One region of the Lysinibacillus sp. BNK-21 genome, then DNA from elsewhere that is predicted to be linked to it. Evidence: a T-box and tRNA genes for the amino acid it is inferred to sense, from the RefSeq annotation. Region 1 holds a T-box; the other regions hold tRNA genes.
What was found. A T-box is a leader RNA that pairs with one kind of tRNA and senses whether it is charged. The one in region 1 lies ahead of argS (arginine--tRNA ligase), so its partner is inferred to be a tRNA-Arg.

Region 1 (9,389 bases):
CATCCCCGTTTTGAATGCCAGCTATTCGTGGCTCTTTCATTTATACTAGATAGATGTTGCTAAAGTTAGACTAAAAACATCACAATCCTCATAAATGATTTCATTCATTTATCTTGATGATAATTTCATATAAGAATGCTGTAAGCTAAAGAATTATTCGTTTGTGGTAATGATATGCTATGCCTGCGTTCAACTAGGACATTCAGCCCTTGTGGCGGGAATGATGATTAAATAAACACATCGATGGAAATTTTAACAATTGGAGGTATATTATGGGTAAGGGCTTATTATGGACAGCCACTTGTGTAATAGTAGTTTTAGTTGGGTTTGGTAGCTACTATTTTATTAAAGAAATAACAAACTCTATGGCATACAATAAATTAGTAGATGAGTATAAAAAGCCAGAACCAATTGAACATATAGAGGAAGAATATGATGTTATTGTCATCGGTGGTGAGCCAGAGGGAGTGGCTGCGGCTGTGGCTGCTGCTCGAAATGGTGCGAAAACATTGCTGGTCGAAAAACGACAAGAGTTAGGTGGATTATTTACATATGGTATGCTGAATTTCCTCGACATTCCTCGTGATGGCCATAACAATTCGATTAGTGAGGGAATATTTAAGGAATGGCATGAGCTTGTTAGAGGGAATGACGCTTTTGGCATTGTAGGTGCTAAGGCAGCCTTTAAAAAGCTAATCGATGAAGAGCCCAACTTAACGTTATCCGTGCAAACCGAGGTTGTGAAAGCAAATGTCAAACAACAACAATTAACGTCTGTGGAATTAAAAAATGAGTACGGTACATATGTTGTGACGGGGAAATCATTCATAGATGCTACACAGGATGCTGATTTTGCTGCCTTGTCGGGCGTTCCTTTCTTTGTGGGCGGAGAAGATATTGGCATAAAGGATAAGCGTATGGCTGTGACTTTAATGCTACATTTAAAAAATGTCAATTGGGATGAAGTCAAAAAAGCGGCTAATTCCGGTGTATTTGGCGGTGCTAATTTAAATCATACGGTGATGTGGGGCTTTACAAAGCTACATGATGAATACAAGCCATTACAAGAGGGTACAAGATTACGAGGGTTAAATTTAGCTCGTGTAGATGATGAATATTTCATCAATGCCTTACAGATTTTTGGTATTGATGGCTTGAATGAATCCTCAAAACAAGCGGCGATTGTTGCTGGGAAGAAAGAAACGTTACACATTCTAAAATATTTACAAACAAACTTCCCAGGGTTTGAAAAGGCTGAAATTGTCAGCTATCCAGAAGAACTCTACGTCCGAGAAACGAGACATATTTGGGCAGAGTATCAATTACCAATGGCAGACCTGTGGAAAAATAGTGATCAGTGGGATAGCATTGGCATTGCTTCTTATCCAGTCGATGTGCAAGCGCAAACGCCTCATGATTATGGCTATGTGATCGCTGCACCAAAGCAATATGCTATTCCTTTCCGGTCGTTAGTACCGAAGGATATTGATGGCTTAATGGTTGTCGGACGCTCTGCTGGTTATTCATCACTTGCAGCTGGTAGTGCACGTATTGTTCCAACAGGGATGGTGACAGGTGAAGCGGCTGGGACTGCGGCTGCTCTTGTACAGAAGCACGATGTAACCTTTAGAGACATGAGTAAGGATAAATCATTAATCGCTACATTACGAAAGCAATTAGCTAAACAAGGTGCCTATGTTGATTCATTTTCAATTGAGTATCCATATCAAGGAGAATGGTATGATGAAGCCATTCAAACCCTCATTAATTACGGCCTTGTTGTGGGCGGCTATGATAATGACCTAAAAGTAGACAGTAAGGCGACGAAAATAAAGTTTGCTAAAATGTTAAAAGAGAGCATGCTACGTGCTGGTGGAGAAAGTGCAGCAGGAATGAAGGACCAGCTCGAAATTGTCATCAATAAAGTTTATAATCAAGGCGATGAAGCTATTGAGCGAGATGAGTTAGCTCAATATTTGGCTGACGTCCTCATCGGTGAATCCAATGCGACTAGTTGGGATACATTGGTAGAAAAAGGAATTGTCACGGAGAAAGTAGCGAAGAAAGTCTCTGATAATAAGAAATTAAAATTAAAAGAGATGTATGCGATTATGGCTGATGTGATTCATTATGTAGAAAAAAAACGTTCCTCCTTGTGAGGAGCGTTTTTTGCTGAAACGGCAACGTAAAAAAGGGTTGACGCCAATTAGAAAGTCCTGTAATATATGTCAAAATCATAAAAAAATTCGATGAAAAAGAGAGTAATTGATGGAATGACTGGCTAGCGAGTTAGGGACGGTGGGAGCCTAATGCAGGAACCATGAATGAAGCGCACTTTGGAGAAGATTCTCGAACAAATAGTAGAGAATAGCGGGGCGTCACCTCGTTAACAATGGAAAGTGGTCATGTTACATGGCAACTAGAGTGGTACCACGGGATTATCATGCTCTCGTCTCTAATTATAGAGGCGAGGGCTTTTTTATTTGAACAGGAGGAGGAGCAAAATGAATCAACAAATCGCCGACAGTATAGCAGTCACATTAAAGCAGCAAATAATAGGAGAGGACATATTGTCATTATTAGAAAAACCCAAAAGCTTGGAGCGAGGGGACGTAGCCTTTCCATGCTTTACTCTAGCAAAAGTGTTGAAAAAATCACCGCAAAGTATCGCAGCACAGATAGCAAGTCAATTAAATCATGACAGTATCGAGCGTGTGCAAGCTGTTGGTGGCTATGTCAATATTTTTCTTGATCAACAAAAGGTGACGCAACAGGTGTTACGCAAGATTCTGCGCGACAAGCAACAATATGGTACTACGCCAACAAAGATGGGAACGGTCGTCTTGGATTTTTCCTCTCCTAATATCGCCAAGCCTTTCTCGATGGGACATTTACGTTCAACGGTCATCGGTAATGCCTTAGCAAATATTGCAGAAAAAAATGGCTATCAAGCCATTCGTATCAATCATTTAGGGGACTGGGGTACACAATTTGGCAAGCTTATTGTTGCTTATCAGCTTTGGGGTGATAAACAAGCTATTTCAGCGTCACCAATAGAGGAGTTATTAAAGATTTATGTGAAGTTTCATGAAGAGGCCGAGCAAGACCAAACGCTCAATGAACAGGCTCGTGCCGCCTTTAAAGCATTGGAGGACGGTAATGAAGAGGCGCAGGCATTATGGCAATGGTTCCGTGATGTGTCATTCATAGAATTTCAAACAATATATGAGCTATTAGGAATTCATTTTGATGCCTTTATAGGTGAAGCCTTTTACAATGACAAAATGCCGTCCGTTGTAACAGAATTAAAAGAAAAAGGGCTCCTTGTGGAATCAGAAGGTGCGTATGTTGTGGAGATGGAGGAGATGCCTCCATGTTTAATAACGAAAACGGATGGAGCCACGCTTTATGCGACGCGTGATTTAGCAGCAGCCCTGTATCGCCAACAGCACTACCAGCCCCAAAAGATGTTCTACGTTGTTGGCAATGAGCAGTCCCTCCACTTTAAACAACTTTTTCAGGTCATCGAAAAAATGGGCTATCCTTGGGCAAAGATTCTGCAACATGTGTCATTTGGCATGATGCTGAAGGATGGCAAAAAAATGTCGACGCGTAAAGGCAAAGTGGTGTTATTAGCAGATGTACTAGCAGAAGCTATAACGACTGCACAGCGTAATATGGAGCAGAAAAACCCTTCTCTACCTAACAAAGAGCAAGTCGCAAAGCAAGTGGGGGTTGGAGCGGTAATTTTTAATGATTTAAAATCCCATCGTCTCAACGATATTGAATTTTCAATCGAGCAAATGATGAATTTTGAAGGCGAAACAGGGCCATATGTACAGTATACATATGCACGTATTTGCTCTATTTTAGATAAAAAGAAAGCTCCGACTCAAGATATGCTATTCAAATCTTTAGGAGAGCAGGCTTGGCCGATTATTTTATTACTAGAACAGTTTCCTAAAACGGTAGCTATGGCTTTTGAGCAGGCTGATCCGTCCCAAATAGCGAAATATGCCTTACAACTGGCACGTTTATTTAATAAATATTATGCACAGTACAAAATATTAGCAGAAGATGAACAGCAAGCATCCCGTCTTGCATTATGTCAGAGTGTTGCTATTGTTTTAAAAGAGTCATTAGCCTTATTAGGTATTGAATCACCTGAAAATATGTAAGAAGCCTTAGCCATGTAAAGGTAAACTGTCCAATCATTGACCAACCATCGAAAACATGATAAAAGGATAGAGGAATCCATGCAAGCTTTTCATAAATGAAGGCTGCGTAATAACAGAGGGGATCAAACAATTGGCTAAAAAACATTGGACATTATCACTCACCTTCGTGGTCATTAGTATATTTTTTGTGGCTCTTAATATGAGGCCAGCTGTCACGGGAATAGGACCGCTTTTTAATGTCCTCATGACATCCTTACATGTCTCGAATACAAGCATGAGCTTTCTCACAGCTATCCCCGTTTTTTGTATGGGATTATTCGCACCTTTGGCTGTCCCGCTTCAGCGAAAAATGGGCACGAAATCAGCTATCACCCTTTTAGTGGCCATCCTTGTCGTCGCGAATGGGCTACGCTTTTTCCAAGCAAGCTATCTCTTGCTCATCGTGACAAGCTTTGCGGCAGGCTTAGCGATTGCAATGATTGGTCCTATCCTAAATGCTTATATTAAGAAAAAGTTTCCAGAACGCTTTACGACAGTAGTCGGTATCTATTCATTCGGTATAGGCGTAGGGGCTACTTTAAGTGCAGCCTTAACCGTGACTTTTTATCAGAGTTTCAGTAATAGCTGGACAATCGCCCTTGGTATGTGGTCAATCCTTGCTATAGTTGCGCTCGTTATCTGGCTAGCGGCAATTCCATCCGAACACAACGAGCAGCTCCAACAAGTAACTACGTCAAAAGAAGTCCGTAATCCGTGGACATCTAGACGTGCCTGGGTAATTTTACTGTACTTTGGTTTACAAACATCACTCTTTTTCTCAATCATGTCATGGCTTACGCCGCTATTGCAGGATAAAGGCCTGTCATTAGAGGCATCCAGTGCCATGCTAACAATTATGTCTATTGTACAAATGATAGGGAATATGGCGGTACCAATTCTCATGGAAAAATGGCCAAGTCGAATGGCCTGGCTACTAGTGTTTAGCTTTGTCGGCATGATTGGATTTATGCTACTCTGGCTGACAGCGGGTATTTACCTATGGCTGGCTGTTTTATTAATTGGTATTGTGCTAAGCGGGCTATTTCCAATAGGACTACTGTTGCCTCTTGATGAAGCCAAAAATGATCAGGAGGCCACTAGTTGGTCATCTATGGTGCTGGCAGGTGGCTTTATGGTAAGTGCCATTATCCCCATTCTAATAGGCGTGTGCTATGACCTAACGGGCAACCATACATGGACGTATCTGATCTTTGTATTATTAATGCTCGGCATTCTAGTAACGACAGGACTATTAAGAAAAAAATGATTGTAAGAGACATGTGTCAGGTTGCACATGTCTTTTTATGTGAAAATTATTTTGAGGGTATAATATCCTTCCATCCTCACAGCAAATTTTGTCTTCCATCAATATTAATGGGTAGAAAGAAATGACTTTAGGGAAGTTGCTGCATTTTTCTAATATTAATTTTCCAATAATAATATTATGTAAACTTGAAACATTACTAGTCCTTGATTATGATAGAGAAGAGAGAATGTAGAATAGAAAGTTTTGGTGAAGGTATGTATAAAAAAGTGCTCATTTTAGGAGCGGCAGCTTTTCTGGTAGCAGGCTGTGACAGTCAAATAGGGACAGGATGGTTTCAAAATAAAAAGGCAGAGGTGGAAACAGAGGGAGCTGTGACGAAGCAACAGGAAAAAATTGTCCCAGAGGTCAAAGTAATTGGAGAGTATGGTGTTGGAGCAGGCATTATTATCAGGCAGCAGGATGATCAACTGTATATTTTAACGAATGGCGCACTAGTGGCTTCCAAACCAACTGCCCTCGTTCAATTTGGTCAGGACAAGCTGGTAGCAGCGACTATTCATGTCATGTCAACAGCCTATAATATGGCCCTGCTACGAGTAACCTATCAAGCGGATGTGCAAGTGCCTAATTTATATGAAGGTGAGCTAAATCAGCTAGCTGTTTATGTGAATGGCTTACCCTATACGATTCAAAAATACCAAGATAAAGTAGCGGCTTATTATATAAAAGCGGAACAATCGATACCTTTAGGAAGCCCTGTCATGGAGGCTGAAAACGGAGCCATTGTCGGATTATATTTTAATCGACAACAGCAAGGAGCGTCGCAGCCATACATATTGCCTATAAAGGAATTCCAAGCATCCATCGATGAATGGATTGAGGAGGGCATGACAGCCAGTGTACGACTTTCCCAATCGAAAAACTTATACCCCTATATTGAACAAGGGGATAAAGAAGCTGTACAGCAAGCAATCGAACAATATGGAGAAAATATATTTGCGTATAATACCGATGAAATTATGCTATTTTTAGATACGTTTCACAAGTATTTAAAGGGGGCTGTGACAACCCAGGATGCAAGTGTTTTGAAACCGATTGTCGGGACAGAGGCTATACAGGAAACCTTGGCTAGTATGGTTGCCTATTATGCTTCCAAGCAAGCCAAAATTCATTTCTCAAACACGGATATTCAGGCAATTCGTGTAGAGGGACAGCGTCTTATCGTACAGGCTAAAACGGAATATATCCTGACGAATGTTGCTGGACAGGAGGCACTTGCCTACTCCAACATGTTGTATGAGTTAGAAAAAAATGAACAGGGCGAGTACAAGCTACTTGGTCTCACAAACAAGGAGTGAATTTTGCATGGAGCAAGCTAGACAAATGCTACAGCATCATTTTGGCTATGATACCTTTCGGCAAGGACAAGCCCAGATTATTGAACAAACATTACGAGGGCAGTCAAGTCTTTGTGTCATGCCAACAGGTGGAGGGAAATCCATTTGCTATCAAATTCCAGCGCTAATGCTTGAGGGGTTAACCATCGTGATTTCGCCACTGATTTCACTGATGCAAGATCAGGTGGAGGCTTTACGTACAGCAAATATTCCAGCAGCCTATATTAATAGTACGCTGACGGCACAGGAAGTGGATGAAACCATGCAGCTTGCTAGTGCGGGTTATTTAAAGCTCCTCTATATTGCACCTGAACGACTGGAAAGTACTACGTTTCTTCAAGCATTGTCGTATTTATCTGTCCCATTACTTGCGATTGACGAGGCTCATTGTATATCGCAATGGGGGCATGATTTTAGACCAAGCTATCGTTCGATCCACAAGCTTTTTACGCTATGGCCCCAAAAACCCACTGTTTTAGCACTGACAGCTACTGCAACGCCAACGGTTTGTGATGATATTCGTCAATTGTTAGAGATTGATGAGCAGGCAACAGTCATGACAGGCTTTTCACGTGAGAATTTGGCACTTTCGGTGTTAATTGGTGAAAATAAAGAACGCTATGTAAAAAATTATGTTCAACAAAATAAACAGGAAGTGGGCATCATTTATGCAGCTACTCGAAAAGCTGTGGATGCCATTTATGATGTGCTGAGTCGCTCTGGTGAAGACGTTGCGAAATATCATGCAGGTCTATCAGAGAATTTAAGAATGGCTGAGCAGGAGCGGTTTTTAAAAGATGAGGCACGTATCATGGTGGCAACGAATGCTTTTGGTATGGGTATTGATAAAAGTAATGTGCGCTTTGTGTTGCATTATCAAATGCCTCGTAATATGGAGAGCTATTACCAGGAAGCGGGCCGTGCTGGCCGAGATGGCCTGCCAAGTGCTTGTATTTTATTGTATGCTTCAGGGGACGTTCAAACACAGCGTTTTCTTATCGAACAGTCACAGGATGAGGCTCGTATTACACAGGAGCTAGCTAAACTACAAACAATGGTCGATTATTGCCATACTGAGGGCTGCTTACAGAATGCGATTTTAGCGTATTTTGGAGAAGTTGAGGAGGAGCCATGTGGGCGTTGTAGTAACTGTATTGATGGGCGAGCAGTGACAGATGTGACAGAGGATGCGCAAAAGGTGCTGGCCTGTGTTGTGCGTATGGGACAAAAATTCGGGAAGACCATGGTGGCACAGGTGCTAATTGGCTCTAAAAATCAAAAGATCGCTGAATTTGGCTTTGCCCGTTTATCGACCTATGGCATTTTAAAAGGACAATATACCTCAAAGGATGTCTCCAACTTTATCGAATTTTTAATTGCAGAGGGCTTGCTGGCCGTGAAGCACGGTACATTCCCTACAATTTATGTATCTGCTGAAGGCAAGGAAGTGCTGCTTGGCAATCGACAGGTCATGCGTAAGGAAGCTGTCACAGTGAAGAAGCTGGTGGATAATGATCCATTATTTGAACACTTACGGGTATTACGCAAAGAGATTGCCGACGAGGAAAAGGTCCCACCATTTGTTGTATTTTCTGATAAAACGTTACGTGAATTATGTGATAAGAGACCAACTGTACTGGAGGATTTACGACAGGTGAGTGGTATAGGCGAAGTAAAATTTGAGAAGTATGGTCAACGCTTCTTTGACGCACTACAATCGTTTTTAGAAGCCTCTGTTTAATAAATTTGTTGCTATTGTATAAAAGAGAGGTGTCCCACAAGCTGGAGACACCTCTTTTATATTATTTTTCCCAATGCTTCGCAATGAACGTATCACGCCCAGAAACGGCACGGTCTTGCTGATAGTGTGCTGTCTCTTTTTTATAATAATCCTGGTGATAATCCTCTGCTGGATAAAAGCGTTCAGCATCGCGAATTTTGGTTACAATAGGTTTATCAAAGCGTCCGCTATTGGCAAGCTTTTCTTTCGAAGCCTCTGCGATTTGCTTTTGCTCATCTGTATAGGTAAAGATTGCTGTAGTATAGGATTCACCACGGTCATGGAACTGTCCATACGCATCCGTCGGGTCAATTTGCATCCAATAAATGTCAAGGAGCTGCTCATAACTAAAAATAGCAGGGTCGAATTCGATTTCGACAACTTCTAAATGACCTGACGTTCCTTTTTTGACATCTTCATAGGTTGGGTTTTCTAAGTGGCCACCCATATAGCCTGAAGTGACTTTATGTATACCGTCCCACTCGACGAATGGCTTGACCATACACCAGAAACAGCCGCCAGCAAATGTCGCTTTTTCTATCATTTGAATCATCCTTTCTTTTGTGAAAATATTATAGCATTGTTTTACGCCAAACTGTGTAAATGGGTGTAAAATAACGTTTAGATAGAAAAACATGGAATAGATCCTTTTTATAATGAAACTTTCTAGCTAATCAATCGTTACATTAACTATATCAAAATAGAGGAGTTAGTTGTTATGGAAGAGC
Region 2 (9,389 bases), 2.1 Mb from region 1:
TTACGCCATTCCTATGACATCAAACAGATTTATGCAAAGCGCAAAGAAACGATTGAGCGTGTATTTGCGGATGCAAAAGAAAAGCATGGTATGCGATGGACAACCTTAAGAGGTCTAAAAAAATTGTCCATGCAGGCGATGCTTACTTTTGCTGCCATGAATTTAAAGAAACTGGCTACTTGGACGTGGCAGGCAGCTTAAGAAGGTAGCTATGCTCGAAGAGTATGTTGAATTTGGTAGTATATTATCAAATGTTAAAGATAAAATAGGAAGAAAAATGACAAAAGCCCATCGAGAGTGAACCTCTCGATGGCTTTTGTCTACAGTCTGAAACTCGGTTTCTTTACCGAGTTTTTTGTTTTTTTAAAGATCTATTATTTTTTTGTAGGAAATTATGATAAAATTATTTTCTAGTTCATGGTCTAATATTGAACTAGCTTGTGAATAGATTTGTTAGTTATTAATATATGAAGTTTTACTTTGGTAATAAAAAAATAAAGTTTTTTATTAAAAAGTGTTGACCTTTTAAAAATAAGGGTGTAGTATTATACAAGTCGCCAGGGTGACACGCTAAAATAAAGCAAAACATGAACCTTGAAAACTGAACAAGCAAAACGTAATCAATAAAGTTTTAAGTAGCTAGTTTTGCTAGTGAACGAAACACAATTTTGGACATCAAACATGATGCCAGCAAAACAATTTGAGCTAATCAAATTTCTTTTATGGAGAGTTTGATCCTGGCTCAGGACGAACGCTGGCGGCGTGCCTAATACATGCAAGTCGAGCGAACAGAAAAGGAGCTTGCTCCTTTGACGTTAGCGGCGGACGGGTGAGTAACACGTGGGCAACCTACCCTATAGTTTGGGATAACTCCGGGAAACCGGGGCTAATACCGAATAATCTCTTTTGCTTCATGGTGAAAGACTGAAAGACGGTTTCGGCTGTCGCTATAGGATGGGCCCGCGGCGCATTAGCTAGTTGGTGAGGTAACGGCTCACCAAGGCGACGATGCGTAGCCGACCTGAGAGGGTGATCGGCCACACTGGGACTGAGACACGGCCCAGACTCCTACGGGAGGCAGCAGTAGGGAATCTTCCACAATGGGCGAAAGCCTGATGGAGCAACGCCGCGTGAGTGAAGAAGGTTTTCGGATCGTAAAACTCTGTTGTAAGGGAAGAACAAGTACAGTAGTAACTGGCTGTACCTTGACGGTACCTTATTAGAAAGCCACGGCTAACTACGTGCCAGCAGCCGCGGTAATACGTAGGTGGCAAGCGTTGTCCGGAATTATTGGGCGTAAAGCGCGCGCAGGCGGTCCTTTAAGTCTGATGTGAAAGCCCACGGCTCAACCGTGGAGGGTCATTGGAAACTGGGGGACTTGAGTGCAGAAGAGGAAAGTGGAATTCCAAGTGTAGCGGTGAAATGCGTAGAGATTTGGAGGAACACCAGTGGCGAAGGCGACTTTCTGGTCTGTAACTGACGCTGAGGCGCGAAAGCGTGGGGAGCAAACAGGATTAGATACCCTGGTAGTCCACGCCGTAAACGATGAGTGCTAAGTGTTAGGGGGTTTCCGCCCCTTAGTGCTGCAGCTAACGCATTAAGCACTCCGCCTGGGGAGTACGGTCGCAAGACTGAAACTCAAAGGAATTGACGGGGGCCCGCACAAGCGGTGGAGCATGTGGTTTAATTCGAAGCAACGCGAAGAACCTTACCAGGTCTTGACATCCCGTTGACCACTGTAGAGATATAGTTTCCCCTTCGGGGGCAACGGTGACAGGTGGTGCATGGTTGTCGTCAGCTCGTGTCGTGAGATGTTGGGTTAAGTCCCGCAACGAGCGCAACCCTTGATCTTAGTTGCCATCATTTAGTTGGGCACTCTAAGGTGACTGCCGGTGACAAACCGGAGGAAGGTGGGGATGACGTCAAATCATCATGCCCCTTATGACCTGGGCTACACACGTGCTACAATGGACGATACAAACGGTTGCCAACTCGCGAGAGGGAGCTAATCCGATAAAGTCGTTCTCAGTTCGGATTGTAGGCTGCAACTCGCCTACATGAAGCCGGAATCGCTAGTAATCGCGGATCAGCATGCCGCGGTGAATACGTTCCCGGGCCTTGTACACACCGCCCGTCACACCACGAGAGTTTGTAACACCCGAAGTCGGTGAGGTAACCTTTTGGAGCCAGCCGCCGAAGGTGGGATAGATGATTGGGGTGAAGTCGTAACAAGGTAGCCGTATCGGAAGGTGCGGCTGGATCACCTCCTTTCTAAGGATTATTTCGGAATACAAACCTTGGGTTTGTAAGATTACGTTTTGCGTTCAGTTTTGAAGGTTCATTCTATCTGAATGAAACACTTCAAAACTTGTTCTTTGAAAACTGGATAAAACGACATTGAAATTGTAACAAACACATTTATTTTTTAAGTTTTTTATAGGCTTAATAACTTGGTTAAGTTATTAAGGGCGCACGGCGAATGCCTTGGCACTAGGAGCCGAAGAAGGACGGCACTAACACCGATATGCTTCGGGGAGCTGTAAGTGAGCTTTGATCCGGAGATTTCCGAATGGGGGAACCCACTACGTTTAATCGCGTAGTATCTTGACGTGAATACATAGCGTCTTGAAGGCAGACCCAGGGAACTGAAACATCTAAGTACCTGGAGGAAGAGAAAGAAAAATCGATTCCCTGAGTAGCGGCGAGCGAAACGGGAAGAGCCCAAACCAAGAGGCTTGCCTCTTGGGGTTGTAGGACACTCTATACGGAGTTACAAAAGAGCGAGTTAGATGAAGCGACTTGGAAAGGTCCGCCAGAGCAGGTAAAAGCCCTGTAGTCGAAAGTTCGTTCTCTCCTGAGTGGATCCTGAGTACGGCGGAACACGTGAAATTCCGTCGGAATCCGGGAGGACCATCTCCCAAGGCTAAATACTACCTAGTGACCGATAGTGAACCAGTACCGTGAGGGAAAGGTGAAAAGCACCCCGGAAGGGGAGTGAAAGAGATCCTGAAACCGTGTGCCTACAAGTAGTTAGAGCCCGTTAATGGGTGATAGCGTGCCTTTTGTAGAATGAACCGGCGAGTTACGATTACGTGCAAGGTTAAGCTTTAGAAGGCGGAGCCGCAGCGAAAGCGAGTCTGAATAGGGCGAAGTAGTACGTGGTCGTAGACCCGAAACCAGGTGATCTACCCATGTCCAGGGTGAAGGTGAGGTAACACTTACTGGAGGCCCGAACCCACGCACGTTGAAAAGTGCGGGGATGAGGTGTGGGTAGCGGAGAAATTCCAATCGAACTTGGAGATAGCTGGTTCTCTCCGAAATAGCTTTAGGGCTAGCCTCGTGATGAGAATACTGGAGGTAGAGCACTGTTTGGACTAGGGGGCCATCCCGGTTTACCGAATTCAGACAAACTCCGAATGCCAGATATTTATACACGGGAGTCAGACTGCGAGTGATAAGATCCGTAGTCAAAAGGGAAACAGCCCAGACCACCAGCTAAGGTCCCAAAGTAATCGTTAAGTGGAAAAGGATGTGGCGTTGCACAGACAACCAGGATGTTGGCTTAGAAGCAGCCATCATTTAAAGAGTGCGTAATAGCTCACTGGTCGAGTGACGCTGCGCCGAAAATGTATCGGGGCTAAACGATTCACCGAAGCTGTGGATTGACATCTACGATGTCAGTGGTAGGAGAGCGTTCTAAGTGCGTTGAAGTCAGATCGGAAGGACTGGTGGAGCGCTTAGAAGTGAGAATGCCGGTATGAGTAGCGAAAGACGGGTGAGAATCCCGTCCACCGTATGACTAAGGTTTCCTGAGGAAGGCTCGTCCGCTCAGGGTTAGTCGGGACCTAAGCCGAGGCCGATAGGCGTAGGCGATGGACAACAGGTTGATATTCCTGTACCACCTCCTCACCGTTTGAGAAATGGGGGGACGCAGTAGGATAGGGTAAGCGCGCCGTTGGTTGTGCGCGTCCAAGCAGTAAGGCGTGTGTGTAGGCAAATCCGCACACTGTAACGTTGAGCTGTGATGGCGAGTCCGTATGGACGAAGTTCCTGATTTCACACTGCCAAGAAAAGCCTCTATCGAGGTGAGAGGTGCCCGTACCGCAAACCGACACAGGTAGTCGAGGAGAGAATCCTAAGGTGTGCGAGAGAACTCTCGTTAAGGAACTCGGCAAAATGACCCCGTAACTTCGGGAGAAGGGGTGCTCTTGAGCGTGCAAGCGCATGAGAGCCGCAGTGAATAGGCCCAGGCGACTGTTTAGCAAAAACACAGGTCTCTGCAAAACCGTAAGGTGACGTATAGGGGCTGACGCCTGCCCGGTGCTGGAAGGTTAAGAGGAGTGGTTAGCGCAAGCGAAGCTGCGAATTGAAGCCCCAGTAAACGGCGGCCGTAACTATAACGGTCCTAAGGTAGCGAAATTCCTTGTCGGGTAAGTTCCGACCCGCACGAAAGGCGTAACGATCTGGGCACTGTCTCAACGAGAGACTCGGTGAAATTATAGTACCTGTGAAGATGCAGGTTACCCGCGACAGGACGGAAAGACCCCGTGGAGCTTTACTGTAGCCTGATATTGAATTTTGGTACAACTTGTACAGGATAGGTAGGAGCCAGAGATCTCGGAGCGCCAGCTTCGAAGGAGGCGTCGGTGGGATACTACCCTGGTTGTATTGAAATTCTAACCCATGCCCCTTAGCGGGGCAGGAGACAGTGTCAGGCGGACAGTTTGACTGGGGCGGTCGCCTCCTAAAAGGTAACGGAGGCGCCCAAAGGTTCCCTCAGAATGGTTGGAAATCATTCGTAGAGTGTAAAGGCACAAGGGAGCTTGACTGCGAGACCTACAAGTCGAGCAGGGTCGAAAGACGGGCTTAGTGATCCGGTGGTTCCGCATGGAAGGGCCATCGCTCAACGGATAAAAGCTACCCCGGGGATAACAGGCTTATCTCCCCCAAGAGTCCACATCGACGGGGAGGTTTGGCACCTCGATGTCGGCTCATCGCATCCTGGGGCTGTAGTCGGTCCCAAGGGTTGGGCTGTTCGCCCATTAAAGCGGTACGCGAGCTGGGTTCAGAACGTCGTGAGACAGTTCGGTCCCTATCCGTCGTGGGCGTAGGAAATTTGAGAGGAGCTGTCCTTAGTACGAGAGGACCGGGATGGACACACCGCTGGTGTACCAGTTGTCTTGCCAAAGGCATCGCTGGGTAGCTATGTGTGGACGGGATAAGTGCTGAAAGCATCTAAGCATGAAGCCCCCCTCAAGATGAGATTTCCCATTACGCAAGTAAGTAAGATCCCTCAAAGACGATGAGGTAGATAGGTTCGAGGTGGAAGTGTGGTGACACATGGAGCTGACGAATACTAATCGATCGAGGACTTAACCAAAAAAGTTTGAAACTTTCAATGTATCGTTTATCTAGTTTTGAAAGAATAAGTCTTTCAGCTGAATAAGTGAAGTGATGATGGCAAAGAGGTCACACCCGTTCCCATACCGAACACGGAAGTTAAGCTCTTTAGCGCCGATGGTAGTTGGGGGCTTCCCCCTGTGAGAGTAGGACGTCGCTTCGCTTATTTTTTGTGGAGGATTAGCTCAGCTGGGAGAGCACCTGCCTTACAAGCAGGGGGTCGGCGGTTCGAGCCCGTCATCCTCCACCATTTTGGTCCCGTGGTGTAGCGGTTAACATGCCTGCCTGTCACGCAGGAGATCGCCGGTTCGATCCCGGTCGGGACCGCCATTATTATTGCCGGTGTAGCTCAGTTGGTAGAGCAACTGACTTGTAATCAGTAGGTCGTGGGTTCGACTCCTATCGCCGGCACCATTCCCTTGGAGGGGTAGCGAAGTGGCTAAACGCGGCGGACTGTAAATCCGCTCCTTAGGGTTCGGCGGTTCGAATCCGTCCCCCTCCACCATTTTAGGGGCATAGTTCAACGGTAGAATAGAGGTCTCCAAAACCTTTGGTGTGGGTTCGATTCCTACTGCCCCTGCCAGGTATTGAGGTACTCGTTCATAATACAGCTAATATAATCTATATAGTGGCGATTGTGGCGAAGTGGTTAACGCATCGGATTGTGGTTCCGACATTCGTGGGTTCGATTCCCATCAGTCGCCCCATTTTAAAATTGGGGTATAGCCAAGCGGTAAGGCAACGGATTTTGATTCCGTCATGCCTAGGTTCGAATCCTAGTACCCCAGCCATTTTTAATTTCACGAGCCATTAGCTCAGTTGGTAGAGCATCTGACTTTTAATCAGAGGGTCGAAGGTTCGAGTCCTTCATGGCTCATCATTTTTTAATTAACATGCGCCCGTAGCTCAATTGGATAGAGCGTCTGACTACGGATCAGAAGGTTATGGGTTCGACTCCTGTCGGGCGCGCCAATAAAATCATGTTTACGGAATGTAGCTCAGCTTGGTAGAGCACTTGGTTTGGGACCAAGGGGTCGTAGGTTCGAATCCTGTCATTCCGACCATCTTTCATGATAAATGGGGCCTTAGCTCAGCTGGGAGAGCGCCTGCCTTGCACGCAGGAGGTCAGCGGTTCGATCCCGCTAGGCTCCACCATTGTAATATTTTTGGAGGTATACCCAAGTCTGGCTGAAGGGATCGGTCTTGAAAACCGACAGGCGGGTAACACCGCGCGGGGGTTCGAATCCCTCTACCTCCTCCATTTTTCGGGTCAGTAGCTCAGTTGGTAGAGCATTAGATTGAAGCTCTAAGTGTCGGCGGTTCGATTCCGTCCTGACCCACCATTATTGCGGGTGTAGTTTAATGGTAAAACCTCAGCCTTCCAAGCTGATGTCGTGAGTTCGATTCTCATCACCCGCTCCAAAATGGGCCTATAGCTCAGCTGGTTAGAGCGCACGCCTGATAAGCGTGAGGTCGATGGTTCGAGTCCATTTAGGCCCATATTATTCCGAAGTAGCTCAGTTGGTAGTAGCACCTGACTGTTAATCAGGTTGTCGCAGGTTCGAGTCCTGCCTTCGGAGCCACGGCCCGTTGGTCAAGTGGTTAAGACACCGCCCTTTCACGGCGGTAACACGGGTTCGAATCCCGTACGGGTCATCAAGCATGTAGCACAGATGTGTGTTACATGCTTTTTTCTATTCTCCTGTTCTTTAAACGATAAAAGATAATGCAATAGCAGAAAAAGGCCTATTTGCAAGGTGAGGGACTGAATTTAATTCCCCTAGCATCTTACTATGGGCTCCTATAAGCCGTTTCACTTACCACGTACACTTCCATGGTCAATACTTTTGTGAAGGCTGCTTGACTTCTCTAGTATAGCGATACAGGCGAAATCCTGGCCAGAGAATTTGTGAAACTGGTTCTGCTCTATGCGAAAGCGAAGCAACAGCAGCAAGTAAGTAGCCCAGAACGTATAGCTTTTTCACCATTTACAAAAATTCTATTGATTTCTTTGTTCTACACCCCCCTGAAAAAGGCTACATGACTACTGTAGCCTTTTTATAATAATTAATATCTTTCTCCCTTACATTCTCTTACGAAAGAGAGTCTATAGAGTAAATATGAACAAACTATTTCATATATAAAATATGTATGTTTTTTCAATTACTATTTTCATGGTGCTTGTTGTTTTGTTCCTCTAATATGAGGATAAGTGGAGGAATCGATATGAATATACAGGAGATACAGCAATTTTTAAGTCTATATCAGACAGAACAAAATGAATCAGAACTTTGGTTAAAGAATAGATTACAGGCAGTTAAGGATGCAGGTGAATATCACCCAACAACAGAGGAGCTAGTTTTTGGCGCACGTGTGGCATGGCGAAATAGCAATAAGTGTATTGGACGTCTATTTTGGCAGTCACTGCATGTGGTAGATGCACGTGATGTTTTAGATGAAAAGGCTATTTTTCAAAAATTACTAGAACATATTGATTATGCGACAAATCATGGGAAAATCCGTCCAACTATAACAGTGTTTGCTTCAGATAGAGTACGGATTTGGAATCATCAACTAATTCGTTATGCAGGCTATGAAACAGATGCAGGCATTATTGGAGATTCACAGTCCGTTAAATTTACAAAAGTGTGTGAGTCGTTAGGATGGAGAGGTAAAGGAACTGATTTTGATGTACTACCACTCGTTATACAGGTGGATAATCGTGCTCCTCAAATGTTTGTAATTCCTGAAGAAAATATAGTAGAGGTCTCAATCCGTCATCCAGAGTCAAATGATATGGAAAAATTAGGAATGAAGTGGTATGCCGTACCTATTATTTCGAGTATGCGTTTTCAAATGGCTGGAATTGATTTTCAAGCAGCTCCATTTAACGGCTGGTATATGGGAACAGAGATTGGTGCACGAAATTTAGCAGATCATGATCGTTATAATATGTTACCTGCAATTGCAGAGATTTTTAATCTTGATACAACCAAACATGCGTCTCTTTGGCGTGATCGTGCTTTAGTAGAACTTAATATTGCTGTTCTTCACTCATTTAAAGAAGATGGTGTGAGCATTGTTGATCATCATACAGCAGCTCAGCAGTTTAAATTGTTTGAGGAGGCAGAAAAATCAACAGGAAGAGAAGTTACAGGCAACTGGACATGGTTAATCCCACCACTTTCCCCTGCCACAACTCATATATTCCATAAACCCTATGTAAATATTTATCATACACCAAATTATTTTTACCAAAAACCATGCTATTAGTGTAAAGGAATTGTTTACTTTCAATACTTTTGATGAGAGAGGGCGCTTACTATGTTAAATCAGCAAATTCCCAATATCCCATGGAGACAATTGACGACACCTTATGGTAGAGGTACAGCCATTCCTAAGCTGATAGAACAGGAGCAATACACACAACTAGCTGAATTAATTGAACATCAAGGTACACTGTGGCAGGTGACACCATGGGTTTTGCTTGTCCTGCTAAAAAAGCTTACTAGTAAAAAATTAGAGGTTGTCTCCTTACAAGAGGTACAGTTATATTTAGCTGTGGCACATGCTATTACCAAGGATTATCTCGAGCCAGTCAATACTGTTAAAAATATGCAGGAGCTATTAGACGTCAACTATTTGTGGATAGAAAATGAGGATAATGATGAGCAGGAGTGGGAGAAAGAAACGCCAAAGGGCTATGAGGAGCAAGCTTTTGTAGGCTATTACTATTATAGTTATATGCTTTTACAAGAGGCTGTTCCTATTTTTTCTACTATAACAGCTCGTAATAATGAAGCATCAGAATGCCTTGCTGAATTGCTAACATTACTCCAGCAACCCGACAATTAAGTAATGTGTAAACACTATATAGAAATAGAGCAGATGGAGGAATCTAATCCACCTGCTTTATTTAATTTTAATGCACATATTCATCCTTAGAGGCTCTCATTGAGCAAAAGAAGAGTAACATTGCTACAACGACA
Region 3 (9,389 bases), 1.3 Mb from region 1:
TGCCCCTCTACTTTTTCCATCATTACCCCACAAATATTAGGTAGTTGCTGTTTACACTCAACGAGCTGACATTTTTCAGGTAAATTATTTTCAAAATAATTTCTTAGCGTTTCATAATGTTGCAATTCATATTGATAGTTTTCAATTGCCGCGGCAAAGGCCACGATTGCAGGAGTATCTAATGTCCCCCCTCTAAGACCCCTCTCATGTGTCAAACCTGGTGTTAATGCAGGTACTCTGATTGCAGGGTTCAGATATATAGCACCACAGCCCTTTGGTCCGCCTATTTTATGAGCCGAGATGGTAATCGCATCTGCCCCTTGTGGTATAGCTAGTTTGCCAAATGATTGTACACAATCAACATGACAGAATATATTTGATTTTCTTGCCATCTTTACGATTTTCTCTACAGGCTGGATTGAACCAATTTCAGAATTGACATGTTGAATGGTAATCAAAGCAGTCTCTTCCCGGATTGCTTGTTGCAATTGCCCCAGATCAACACAACCATCCTTCTGCAAAGGTAATTTTGTTACAGTAAAGCCCTTTTTCTCAAGTGTATTCAAAGCCGCATGCACTGACGTATGCTCAGCTTGAGATGAAATAATGTGTTTTCCTTTTTTTGAGGCTAGCGCTAACGACAAGATGGCTATGAGATTTCCTTCTGTTCCACTACCCGTAAAAATTACGCCATCACTAGTTACACCTAGGGCTTGGGCTACAACCTCCCTTGATTGCTGGACAAAATAAAAAGCTTGTCCCCCTAAATCATGCAAACTCGCACTATTTCCATAATACCGTTGTGCCACCTCTACATATGCCTCAAGAGATTCCCTCATCATAGGTGATGTTGCAGCATAATCCATATAAATCATCGTCTTCTTCCTCTCTTGTTCATCAGGTCTTGTTTTCTTTTATATTTTATGTAAAGATAAGTGTCAAGACAACTGTAAAGAAGGTATAACAATGGATGTAAAGACAGACGTCCTTATAATTGGTAGTGGTATTGCTGCACTTCAGGCTGCTTTAGTGCTTGAAAAACATTTTCAAATACAAATTGTTACAAAATCATCTATATATATGAGTAGTTCTTATCGTGCACAAGGTGGGATTGCTGCTGTTACCAGTGAGGAGGATCATATTCAACATCATATTGCTGATACATTGAAAGCTGGAGAGTATCATCATGAGAAAAGGCATGTTAAAACACTTATAAAAGATGGCACTGAGATTATGCAAAACTATCTAAAGGATGGCCTCCCTGTTGATCGGCAGGTCGATGGAAAACCTGCTCTAGGACTTGAAGGAGCACATAGTCATCATCGTATTCTACATGCAGGTGGTGATCGTACTGGTCAGATTTTCATAGATTACTTGCTTCATAAACTTTCGCCCAAAACAAAGATCAATTGCTATGAAATGGCTTATGAGCTTTTACGGAATACAGATGGTGACTGTGTAGGAGTGCTAACTAAAGGAGAAAAAGGTACAAAACGTTATTTGGCTCATCATGTTATTTTAGCGACAGGTGGCGCAGGTGCCCTTTATTCAAGTACATCTAATTTTCCAACTAATACAGGGGATGGGATCGCATTAGCATTTCGAGCAGGCGCTGCCATTAGTGATATGGAATTTATGCAATTTCACCCGAGTCTTCTGTGGTGTAAAAATGAAGCAAAGGGATTAGTTTCTGAAGCTGTCAGAGGGGCTGGTGGTATTTTTGTTAATGCCCAGCATCAGCCCATTATGACAGGTTTACATGCTCAACTTGACCTAGCACCAAGACATATTACTGCACTTGCCCTATTTACAAAACGTGCAGCGGGTGAAGAAACGTTTATTGATATCACTAACATTCAAGACTTTGAAGCAAAGTTTCCAACAATTGCTCAGCTGTGCCATGTTCATCACGTTCATTTACAAGATGGTCTAATCCCCGTGGCTCCAGGAAGTCATTTCTTGATGGGTGGTGTTATTGCTGATGACAAAGGAAGAACTACTATACCGAACTTATATGCAGTCGGTGAGGTTGCCTGTACAGGCGTACATGGTGCGAATCGTTTAGCAAGTAACTCCCTATTGGAAGGTATTACATTTGGTCAAAAAATGGCGCAGTTCATTATTCAAAAAGGGTGTCATCAAAAAAACTTTTTACTGGAAAAGCATCAATGTCCTGATAAAATGCCACCTTTATTTAGCAAACCCCAATTACAGCAACACATGATGCAGTTCCTAGGTATTGTTAGAAATATTGATGACTTGCAGCATTTTGTAAAGCAACTACCCTCCTTGCAATCACTTATTCAAGTTAATTTAAAGGGTCTAGAACTAGCTGAGTTGGAATTATTTATGATGCATGTAGTCGCCACATTAATGGCACATGCAGCAATTACTCGAACGGAAACAAGAGGAGCTCATATTCGGAAGGATAAATCCGAAATGAAATCACAATGGGCAAGTCGATGGATTATTTTTTCGCAAGGACAAATGAAAGTGAGGAACTCATTGTATGAATATCATCAAACTTGAGGAAATGCTCAAGCAATTTTTTAATGAGGATTTAGGAGATGGAGATTTATCGAGTGAATTTATCTTTTCAGCCGAACAACAGGGAGCTTTTTCTTTTTACGCGAAAGAAAGCGGAATTTTTTGTGGGGCTAACATTATTGAGCATGGCTTTCTCTTACTCGATCGATCAATCGAAGTCAATCTTCATACAAAAGATGGAGAGATGGTGAAGTCAGGTGATGTACTCGCTGTGATTAAAGGTCCCTTACAAAAATTATTAATCGGTGAGCGTGTCATTTTAAATCTTATTCAACGTATGTCTGCTATTGCAACGGCTGCCCATCTTGCCGTTCAAGAAACAGTAGGTACTCACGCAAAAATATGTGATACGCGTAAAACACTACCTGGACTGCGTATGTTAGATAAATATGCTGTTCGAATTGGTGGTGCTTTTAATCATCGTAATGGCCTGTACGACGCAATTATGCTAAAGGACAATCATATTGCCTTTGCTGGTAGCATTACAAAGGCAGTTCAGACCGCTAGAGCGAAAGTCGGTCATACCGTAAAAATTGAAGTTGAAATTGAATCAAAAGAACAATTAGAAGAAGCTATCAACGCAGGAGCAGATATTATTATGTTTGATAACCGTAGCCCAGAAGAAATCCGTGCATGGCTTCCCATTGTTCCTCCCACTATTGCGACTGAAGCATCTGGGGGCATCACACTTGAAAATTTAAAGGCTTATGCCCAAACGGGTATTCAATGGATTTCACTTGGCTCCTTAACACATTCAGTTAAAGCTTTTGATATTAGTGCACTCGTTCAAATGAAAGGAGATCATTCCCTTGTCCATCACTAGTTTATTACAACAGACGACATTACTCCCAGAGCATTATCGGGCACTATCTGTAAAGGAAATGGAATCTCGTATTTTATCAATAAAGAAAAAATTAGGTTCTAAATTATTTATTCCTGGCCACCATTATCAAAAAGATGAAGTCATTCAATTTGCAGATTCAACTGGGGATTCTTTACAGTTAGCTCAATTATCTGCAGCAAATAAGGAAGCTGAACACATCGTATTTTGCGGTGTACATTTTATGGCAGAAACTGCTGATATGCTGACAACGAAACAGCAACATGTCTATTTACCAGATATGCGCGCTGGTTGTTCAATGGCTGATATGGCTGATATTTATCAAACTGAACAAGCATGGCCAATTCTTCAAGAACTCTTTGGTGATACGATTATTCCTCTAACCTATGTTAACTCAACTGCGGCTATTAAAGCCTTTACTGGAAGACATGGTGGTGCTTGTGTCACTTCATCGAATGCAAAGGAACTTGTTCAATGGGCTTTTACCCAAAAACAGCGTATCTTCTTTTTACCTGACCAACATTTAGGAAGAAATACTGCCTATGATTTAGGTATACCTCTTGAAAATATGGCTGTTTGGAATCCACATAAGAACTTGCTCGAAACAAAAGAGCCACTTGAAAATATCCAGGTTATTCTTTGGAAGGGTCACTGCTCTGTGCACGAAGGTTTTACTGTTCAACATACAGAGGTTATTCGCAAAGAACACCCGACTATGAGGATAATTGTTCACCCTGAGTGCAGCCGTGAAGTGGTTGCAGCGGCTGATGATGCAGGCTCCACAAAATACATTATTGATACAATCAATCGAGCTCCAAGCGGATCTGCATGGGCAATTGGAACAGAAATGAACCTTGTCAATCGCATTATTAAGCAGCATCCTGATAAACATATTGTCTCCTTAAACGAAAACTTTTGTCCTTGTTTAACAATGAATCGAATTGACCTTCCACATTTGTTATGGAGCTTAGAAAGTATTGAGCAAGGTCAACCTCATAACCGTATACAAGTAGATGAACATACTACCGCTGAAGCACTTAGTTCACTTGAAAGAATGCTAGCCAGAGGATAAATAGTTAAAACTTTTTAAACAGAAAGGTTGAAGATATAACCTTTCTGTTTTTGTTGACATAACGCCTACTTCTAATAGTGCTAATGGCTTCCATTTGCGCCCCGCTTTGCTATAATTGACACGACTTTATGCTCCATGATACTGTCAATTTGGAGGTGATACTAAATGGCTTTTCAATCGAAAAATATCTTTATCAATTTACCAGTACAAGATCTAAACAAATCTATCAGTTTTTTTAAGGAATTAGGTTTTGAGTTCAATCAACAATTCAGTGATGAAACAACAGCCTCAATGATTATTAGTGAAAATATCTTCGTATTAATAATGGTTGAAGAACGATTTAAAGGATTTAGTAAGAAAGAAGTTACAGATACTACTACTTCTGCAGAAGCAATCTTATGTCTTTCTGCTGAAAATCGTGAACAAGTAGATCAATTAGTGAATAAGGCTCTTGCCTCTGGTGGTAAACCTTATAGTGAACCACAAGATCACGGATTTATGTATGGTTGGGGTTTTCAAGATGTAGATGGGCATATCTGGGAAGTAGTTTATATGGATGAAAATGCATTGAATCAAGAGTAAATTTTGTATCTATGAATATCAAAAAACAGTAGATGCAATTGCATCTACTGTTTCTAGTATGACCCGTACGGGATTCGAACCCGTGTTACCGCCGTGAAAGGGCGGTGTCTTAACCACTTGACCAACGGGCCCATGGCGGAGAAGGAGGGATTTGAACCCTCGCGCCGGTTACCCGACCTACACCCTTAGCAGGGGCGCCTCTTCAGCCTCTTGAGTACTTCCCCAAAATAAAAATGGCTCCGAAGGCAGGACTCGAACCTGCGACAACCTGATTAACAGTCAGGTGCTACTACCAACTGAGCTACTTCGGAATAATGGTGGGCCTAAATGGACTCGAACCATCGACCTCACGCTTATCAGGCGTGCGCTCTAACCAGCTGAGCTATAGGCCCTTGGAGCGGGTGATGGGAATCGAACCCACGACATCAGCTTGGAAGGCTGAGGTTTTACCATTAAACTACACCCGCATAAATGGTGGGTCAGGACGGAATCGAACCGCCGACACTTAGAGCTTCAATCTAATGCTCTACCAACTGAGCTACTGACCCATTTCGTCCATGCTAAGCTTGCTCACTCTTTTGCTTCTCATGACTTTTATCTTTAAAAATGGCGGTCCCGACCGGGATCGAACCGGCGATCTCCTGCGTGACAGGCAGGCATGTTAACCGCTACACCACGGGACCTTTTGGTTGCGGGGGCCGGATTTGAACCAACGACCTTCGGGTTATGAGCCCGACGAGCTACCACTGCTCCACCCCGCGATAATTTTATGTTGTTTCGAGTTTTTAAAGCACCATTTATAAAAATTTAAAACTGGAGGAGGTAGAGGGATTCGAACCCCCGCGCGGTGTTACCCGCCTGTCGGTTTTCAAGACCGATCCCTTCAGCCAGACTTGGGTATACCTCCGTTACAATATATAAATGGTGGACCTTGCAGGACTCGAACCTGCGACCGGACGGTTATGAGCCGTCTGCTCTAACCAACTGAGCTAAAGGTCCTTTAAGATGGCGGCAGAGGGGATCGAACCCCCGACCTTACGGGTATGAACCGTACGCTCTAGCCAGCTGAGCTACGCCGCCAGGATCTTTATACTGGTTAATTTACTTATGGTGGAGCCTAGCGGGATCGAACCGCTGACCTCCTGCGTGCAAGGCAGGCGCTCTCCCAGCTGAGCTAAGGCCCCATAATCTTTTTGGAAATGGTCGGGAAGACAGGATTCGAACCTGCGACCCCTTGGTCCCAAACCAAGTGCTCTACCAAGCTGAGCTACTTCCCGTTGTTCTTTTGGCGCGCCCGACAGGAGTCGAACCCATAACCTTCTGATCCGTAGTCAGACGCTCTATCCAATTGAGCTACGGGCGCATTTAAAATGGTGCCGAGGACCGGAATCGAACCGGTACGGTAGTCACCTACCGCAGGATTTTAAGTCCTGTGCGTCTGCCAGTTCCGCCACCCCGGCACATTTGGAGCGGAAGACGAGGTTCGAACTCGCGACCCCCACCTTGGCAAGGTGGTGTTCTACCACTGAACTACTTCCGCATGTGCATAAGCTTTTTTATCTGGCAATGAAAATAATGGTGCGGGTGAAGGGAGTCGAACCCCCACGCCTTGCGGCGCTAGATCCTAAGTCTAGTGCGTCTGCCAATTCCGCCACACCCGCTTATTATTATTTATAAATGGTGAGCCATGAAGGACTCGAACCTTCGACCCTCTGATTAAAAGTCAGATGCTCTACCAACTGAGCTAATGGCTCGAAAAAATGGTGCCGGCTATAGGAATCGAACCCACGACCTACTGATTACAAGTCAGTTGCTCTACCTGCTGAGCTAAACCGGCATATGGTGGAGGATGACGGGCTCGAACCGCCGACCCTCTGCTTGTAAGGCAGATGCTCTCCCAGCTGAGCTAATCCTCCTGGGTATTATGCCTAGCGACGTCCTACTCTCACAGGGGGAAGCCCCCAACTACCATCGGCGCTAAAGAGCTTAACTTCCGTGTTCGGTATGGGAACGGGTGTGACCTCTTTGCCATCATCACTAGACTATGGTCGACCTTCCATACACGGCGTACTGCTGTATCTAGAAGCTCTCTTTTTAGAAAGATTTGCTCTTTCAAAACTGGATAAACGGTGCATTGAATGTTTCAAACGTTTTGGTTAAGTCCTCGATCGATTAGTATTCGTCAGCTCCATGTGTCACCACACTTCCACCTCGAACCTATCTACCTCATCGTCTTTGAGGGATCTTACTTACTTGCGTAATGGGAAATCTCATCTTGAGGGGGGCTTCATGCTTAGATGCTTTCAGCACTTATCCCGTCCACACATAGCTACCCAGCGATGCCTTTGGCAAGACAACTGGTACACCAGCGGTGTGTCCATCCCGGTCCTCTCGTACTAAGGACAGCTCCTCTCAAATTTCCTACGCCCACGACGGATAGGGACCGAACTGTCTCACGACGTTCTGAACCCAGCTCGCGTACCGCTTTAATGGGCGAACAGCCCAACCCTTGGGACCGACTACAGCCCCAGGATGCGATGAGCCGACATCGAGGTGCCAAACCTCCCCGTCGATGTGGACTCTTGGGGGAGATAAGCCTGTTATCCCCGGGGTAGCTTTTATCCGTTGAGCGATGGCCCTTCCATGCGGAACCACCGGATCACTAAGCCCGTCTTTCGACCCTGCTCGACTTGTAGGTCTCGCAGTCAAGCTCCCTTGTGCCTTTACACTCTACGAATGATTTCCAACCATTCTGAGGGAACCTTTGGGCGCCTCCGTTACCTTTTAGGAGGCGACCGCCCCAGTCAAACTGTCCGCCTGACACTGTCTCCTGCCCCGCTAAGGGGCATGGGTTAGAATTTCAATACAACCAGGGTAGTATCCCACCGACGCCTCCTTCGAAGCTGGCGCTCCGAGATCTCTGGCTCCTACCTATCCTGTACAAGTTGTACCAAAATTCAATATCAGGCTACAGTAAAGCTCCACGGGGTCTTTCCGTCCTGTCGCGGGTAACCTGCATCTTCACAGGTACTATAATTTCACCGAGTCTCTCGTTGAGACAGTGCCCAGATCGTTACGCCTTTCGTGCGGGTCGGAACTTACCCGACAAGGAATTTCGCTACCTTAGGACCGTTATAGTTACGGCCGCCGTTTACTGGGGCTTCAATTCGCAGCTTCGCTTGCGCTAACCACTCCTCTTAACCTTCCAGCACCGGGCAGGCGTCAGCCCCTATACGTCACCTTACGGTTTTGCAGAGACCTGTGTTTTTGCTAAACAGTCGCCTGGGCCTATTCACTGCGGCTCTCATGCGCTTGCACGCTCAAGAGCACCCCTTCTCCCGAAGTTACGGGGTCATTTTGCCGAGTTCCTTAACGAGAGTTCTCTCGCACACCTTAGGATTCTCTCCTCGACTACCTGTGTCGGTTTGCGGTACGGGCACCTCTCACCTCGATAGAGGCTTTTCTTGGCAGTGTGAAATCAGGAACTTCGTCCATACGGACTCGCCATCACAGCTCAACGTTACAGTGTGCGGATTTGCCTACACACACGCCTTACTGCTTGGACGCGCACAACCAACGGCGCGCTTACCCTATCCTACTGCGTCCCCCCATTTCTCAAACGGTGAGGAGGTGGTACAGGAATATCAACCTGTTGTCCATCGCCTACGCCTATCGGCCTCGGCTTAGGTCCCGACTAACCCTGAGCGGACGAGCCTTCCTCAGGAAACCTTAGTCATACGGTGGACGGGATTCTCACCCGTCTTTCGCTACTCATACCGGCATTCTCACTTCTAAGCGCTCCACCAGTCCTTCCGATCTGACTTCAACGCACTTAGAACGCTCTCCTACCACTGACATCGTAGATGTCAATCCACAGCTTCGGTGAATCGTTTAGCCCCGATACATTTTCGGCGCAGCGTCACTCGACCAGTGAGCTATTACGCACTCTTTAAATGATGGCTGCTTCTAAGCCAACATCCTGGTTGTCTGTGCAACGCCACATCCTTTTCCACTTAACGATTACTTTGGGACCTTAGCTGGTGGTCTGGGCTGTTTCCCTTTTGACTACGGATCTTATCACTCGCAGTCTGACTCCCGTGTATAAATATCTGGCATTCGGAGTTTGTCTGAATTCGGTAAACCGGGATGGCCCCCTAGTCCAAACAGTGCTCTACCTCCAGTATTCTCATCACGAGGCTAGCCCTAAAGCTATTTCGGAGAGAACCAGCTATCTCCAAGTTCGATTGGAATTTCTCCGCTACCCACACCTCATCCCCGCACTTTTCAACGTGCGTGGGTTCGGGCCTCCAGTAAGTGTTACCTCACCTTCACCCTGGACATGGGTAG

Region 2: it encodes a tRNA-Arg, which carries the amino acid that the T-box ahead of argS (arginine--tRNA ligase) is inferred to sense. The anticodon was not compared.
Region 3: it encodes a tRNA-Arg, which carries the amino acid that the T-box ahead of argS (arginine--tRNA ligase) is inferred to sense. The anticodon was not compared.

What each region holds. Positions count from the first base shown of each region.
Region 1 covers NZ_JBLQTS010000001.1:2,211,956-2,221,344, reverse strand. The annotation lists gene ACMGGO_RS11245 (FAD-dependent oxidoreductase) at 273-2,159, shown strand; T-box leader at 2,241-2,460, shown strand; gene argS (arginine--tRNA ligase) at 2,505-4,178, shown strand; gene ACMGGO_RS11235 (CynX/NimT family MFS transporter) at 4,309-5,484, shown strand; gene ACMGGO_RS11230 (TcaA NTF2-like domain-containing protein) at 5,739-6,842, shown strand; gene recQ (DNA helicase RecQ) at 6,850-8,622, shown strand; gene msrA (peptide-methionine (S)-S-oxide reductase MsrA) at 8,684-9,205, opposite strand; gene ACMGGO_RS11215 (LCP family protein) at 9,380-9,389, shown strand, end outside.
Region 2 covers NZ_JBLQTS010000001.1:4,275,629-4,285,017, reverse strand. The annotation lists gene ACMGGO_RS21550 (IS1182 family transposase) at 1-201, shown strand, start outside; rRNA gene ACMGGO_RS21545 (16S ribosomal RNA) at 720-2,271, shown strand; rRNA gene ACMGGO_RS21540 (23S ribosomal RNA) at 2,453-5,380, shown strand; rRNA gene rrf (5S ribosomal RNA) at 5,448-5,563, shown strand; tRNA gene ACMGGO_RS21530 (tRNA-Val) at 5,575-5,650, shown strand; tRNA gene ACMGGO_RS21525 (tRNA-Asp) at 5,655-5,730, shown strand; tRNA gene ACMGGO_RS21520 (tRNA-Thr) at 5,739-5,814, shown strand; tRNA gene ACMGGO_RS21515 (tRNA-Tyr) at 5,822-5,905, shown strand; tRNA gene ACMGGO_RS21510 (tRNA-Trp) at 5,910-5,983, shown strand; tRNA gene ACMGGO_RS21505 (tRNA-His) at 6,032-6,107, shown strand; tRNA gene ACMGGO_RS21500 (tRNA-Gln) at 6,117-6,191, shown strand; tRNA gene ACMGGO_RS21495 (tRNA-Lys) at 6,205-6,277, shown strand; tRNA gene ACMGGO_RS21490 (tRNA-Arg) at 6,296-6,372, shown strand; tRNA gene ACMGGO_RS21485 (tRNA-Pro) at 6,388-6,464, shown strand; tRNA gene ACMGGO_RS21480 (tRNA-Ala) at 6,480-6,555, shown strand; tRNA gene ACMGGO_RS21475 (tRNA-Ser) at 6,569-6,661, shown strand; tRNA gene ACMGGO_RS21470 (tRNA-Phe) at 6,668-6,743, shown strand; tRNA gene ACMGGO_RS21465 (tRNA-Gly) at 6,749-6,822, shown strand; tRNA gene ACMGGO_RS21460 (tRNA-Ile) at 6,827-6,900, shown strand; tRNA gene ACMGGO_RS21455 (tRNA-Asn) at 6,907-6,983, shown strand; tRNA gene ACMGGO_RS21450 (tRNA-Glu) at 6,985-7,056, shown strand; gene ACMGGO_RS21445 (nitric oxide synthase oxygenase) at 7,627-8,673, shown strand; gene ACMGGO_RS21440 (hypothetical protein) at 8,725-9,255, shown strand; gene ACMGGO_RS21435 (CynX/NimT family MFS transporter) at 9,323-9,389, opposite strand, start outside.
Region 3 covers NZ_JBLQTS010000001.1:890,082-899,470, reverse strand. The annotation lists gene ACMGGO_RS04510 (cysteine desulfurase family protein) at 1-866, opposite strand, end outside; gene nadB (L-aspartate oxidase) at 967-2,529, shown strand; gene nadC (carboxylating nicotinate-nucleotide diphosphorylase) at 2,510-3,370, shown strand; gene nadA (quinolinate synthase NadA) at 3,357-4,460, shown strand; gene ACMGGO_RS04490 (VOC family protein) at 4,626-5,042, shown strand; tRNA gene ACMGGO_RS04485 (tRNA-Glu) at 5,102-5,173, opposite strand; tRNA gene ACMGGO_RS04480 (tRNA-Ser) at 5,176-5,266, opposite strand; tRNA gene ACMGGO_RS04475 (tRNA-Asn) at 5,277-5,353, opposite strand; tRNA gene ACMGGO_RS04470 (tRNA-Ile) at 5,358-5,434, opposite strand; tRNA gene ACMGGO_RS04465 (tRNA-Gly) at 5,436-5,509, opposite strand; tRNA gene ACMGGO_RS04460 (tRNA-Phe) at 5,515-5,590, opposite strand; tRNA gene ACMGGO_RS04455 (tRNA-Asp) at 5,650-5,725, opposite strand; tRNA gene ACMGGO_RS04450 (tRNA-Met) at 5,729-5,803, opposite strand; tRNA gene ACMGGO_RS04445 (tRNA-Ser) at 5,857-5,949, opposite strand; tRNA gene ACMGGO_RS04440 (tRNA-Ile) at 5,965-6,041, opposite strand; tRNA gene ACMGGO_RS04435 (tRNA-Met) at 6,049-6,122, opposite strand; tRNA gene ACMGGO_RS04430 (tRNA-Ala) at 6,151-6,226, opposite strand; tRNA gene ACMGGO_RS04425 (tRNA-Pro) at 6,243-6,319, opposite strand; tRNA gene ACMGGO_RS04420 (tRNA-Arg) at 6,329-6,405, opposite strand; tRNA gene ACMGGO_RS04415 (tRNA-Leu) at 6,414-6,502, opposite strand; tRNA gene ACMGGO_RS04410 (tRNA-Gly) at 6,508-6,582, opposite strand; tRNA gene ACMGGO_RS04405 (tRNA-Leu) at 6,619-6,703, opposite strand; tRNA gene ACMGGO_RS04400 (tRNA-Lys) at 6,721-6,796, opposite strand; tRNA gene ACMGGO_RS04395 (tRNA-Thr) at 6,804-6,879, opposite strand; tRNA gene ACMGGO_RS04390 (tRNA-Val) at 6,883-6,958, opposite strand; rRNA gene rrf (5S ribosomal RNA) at 6,969-7,084, opposite strand; rRNA gene ACMGGO_RS04380 (23S ribosomal RNA) at 7,195-9,389, opposite strand, start outside.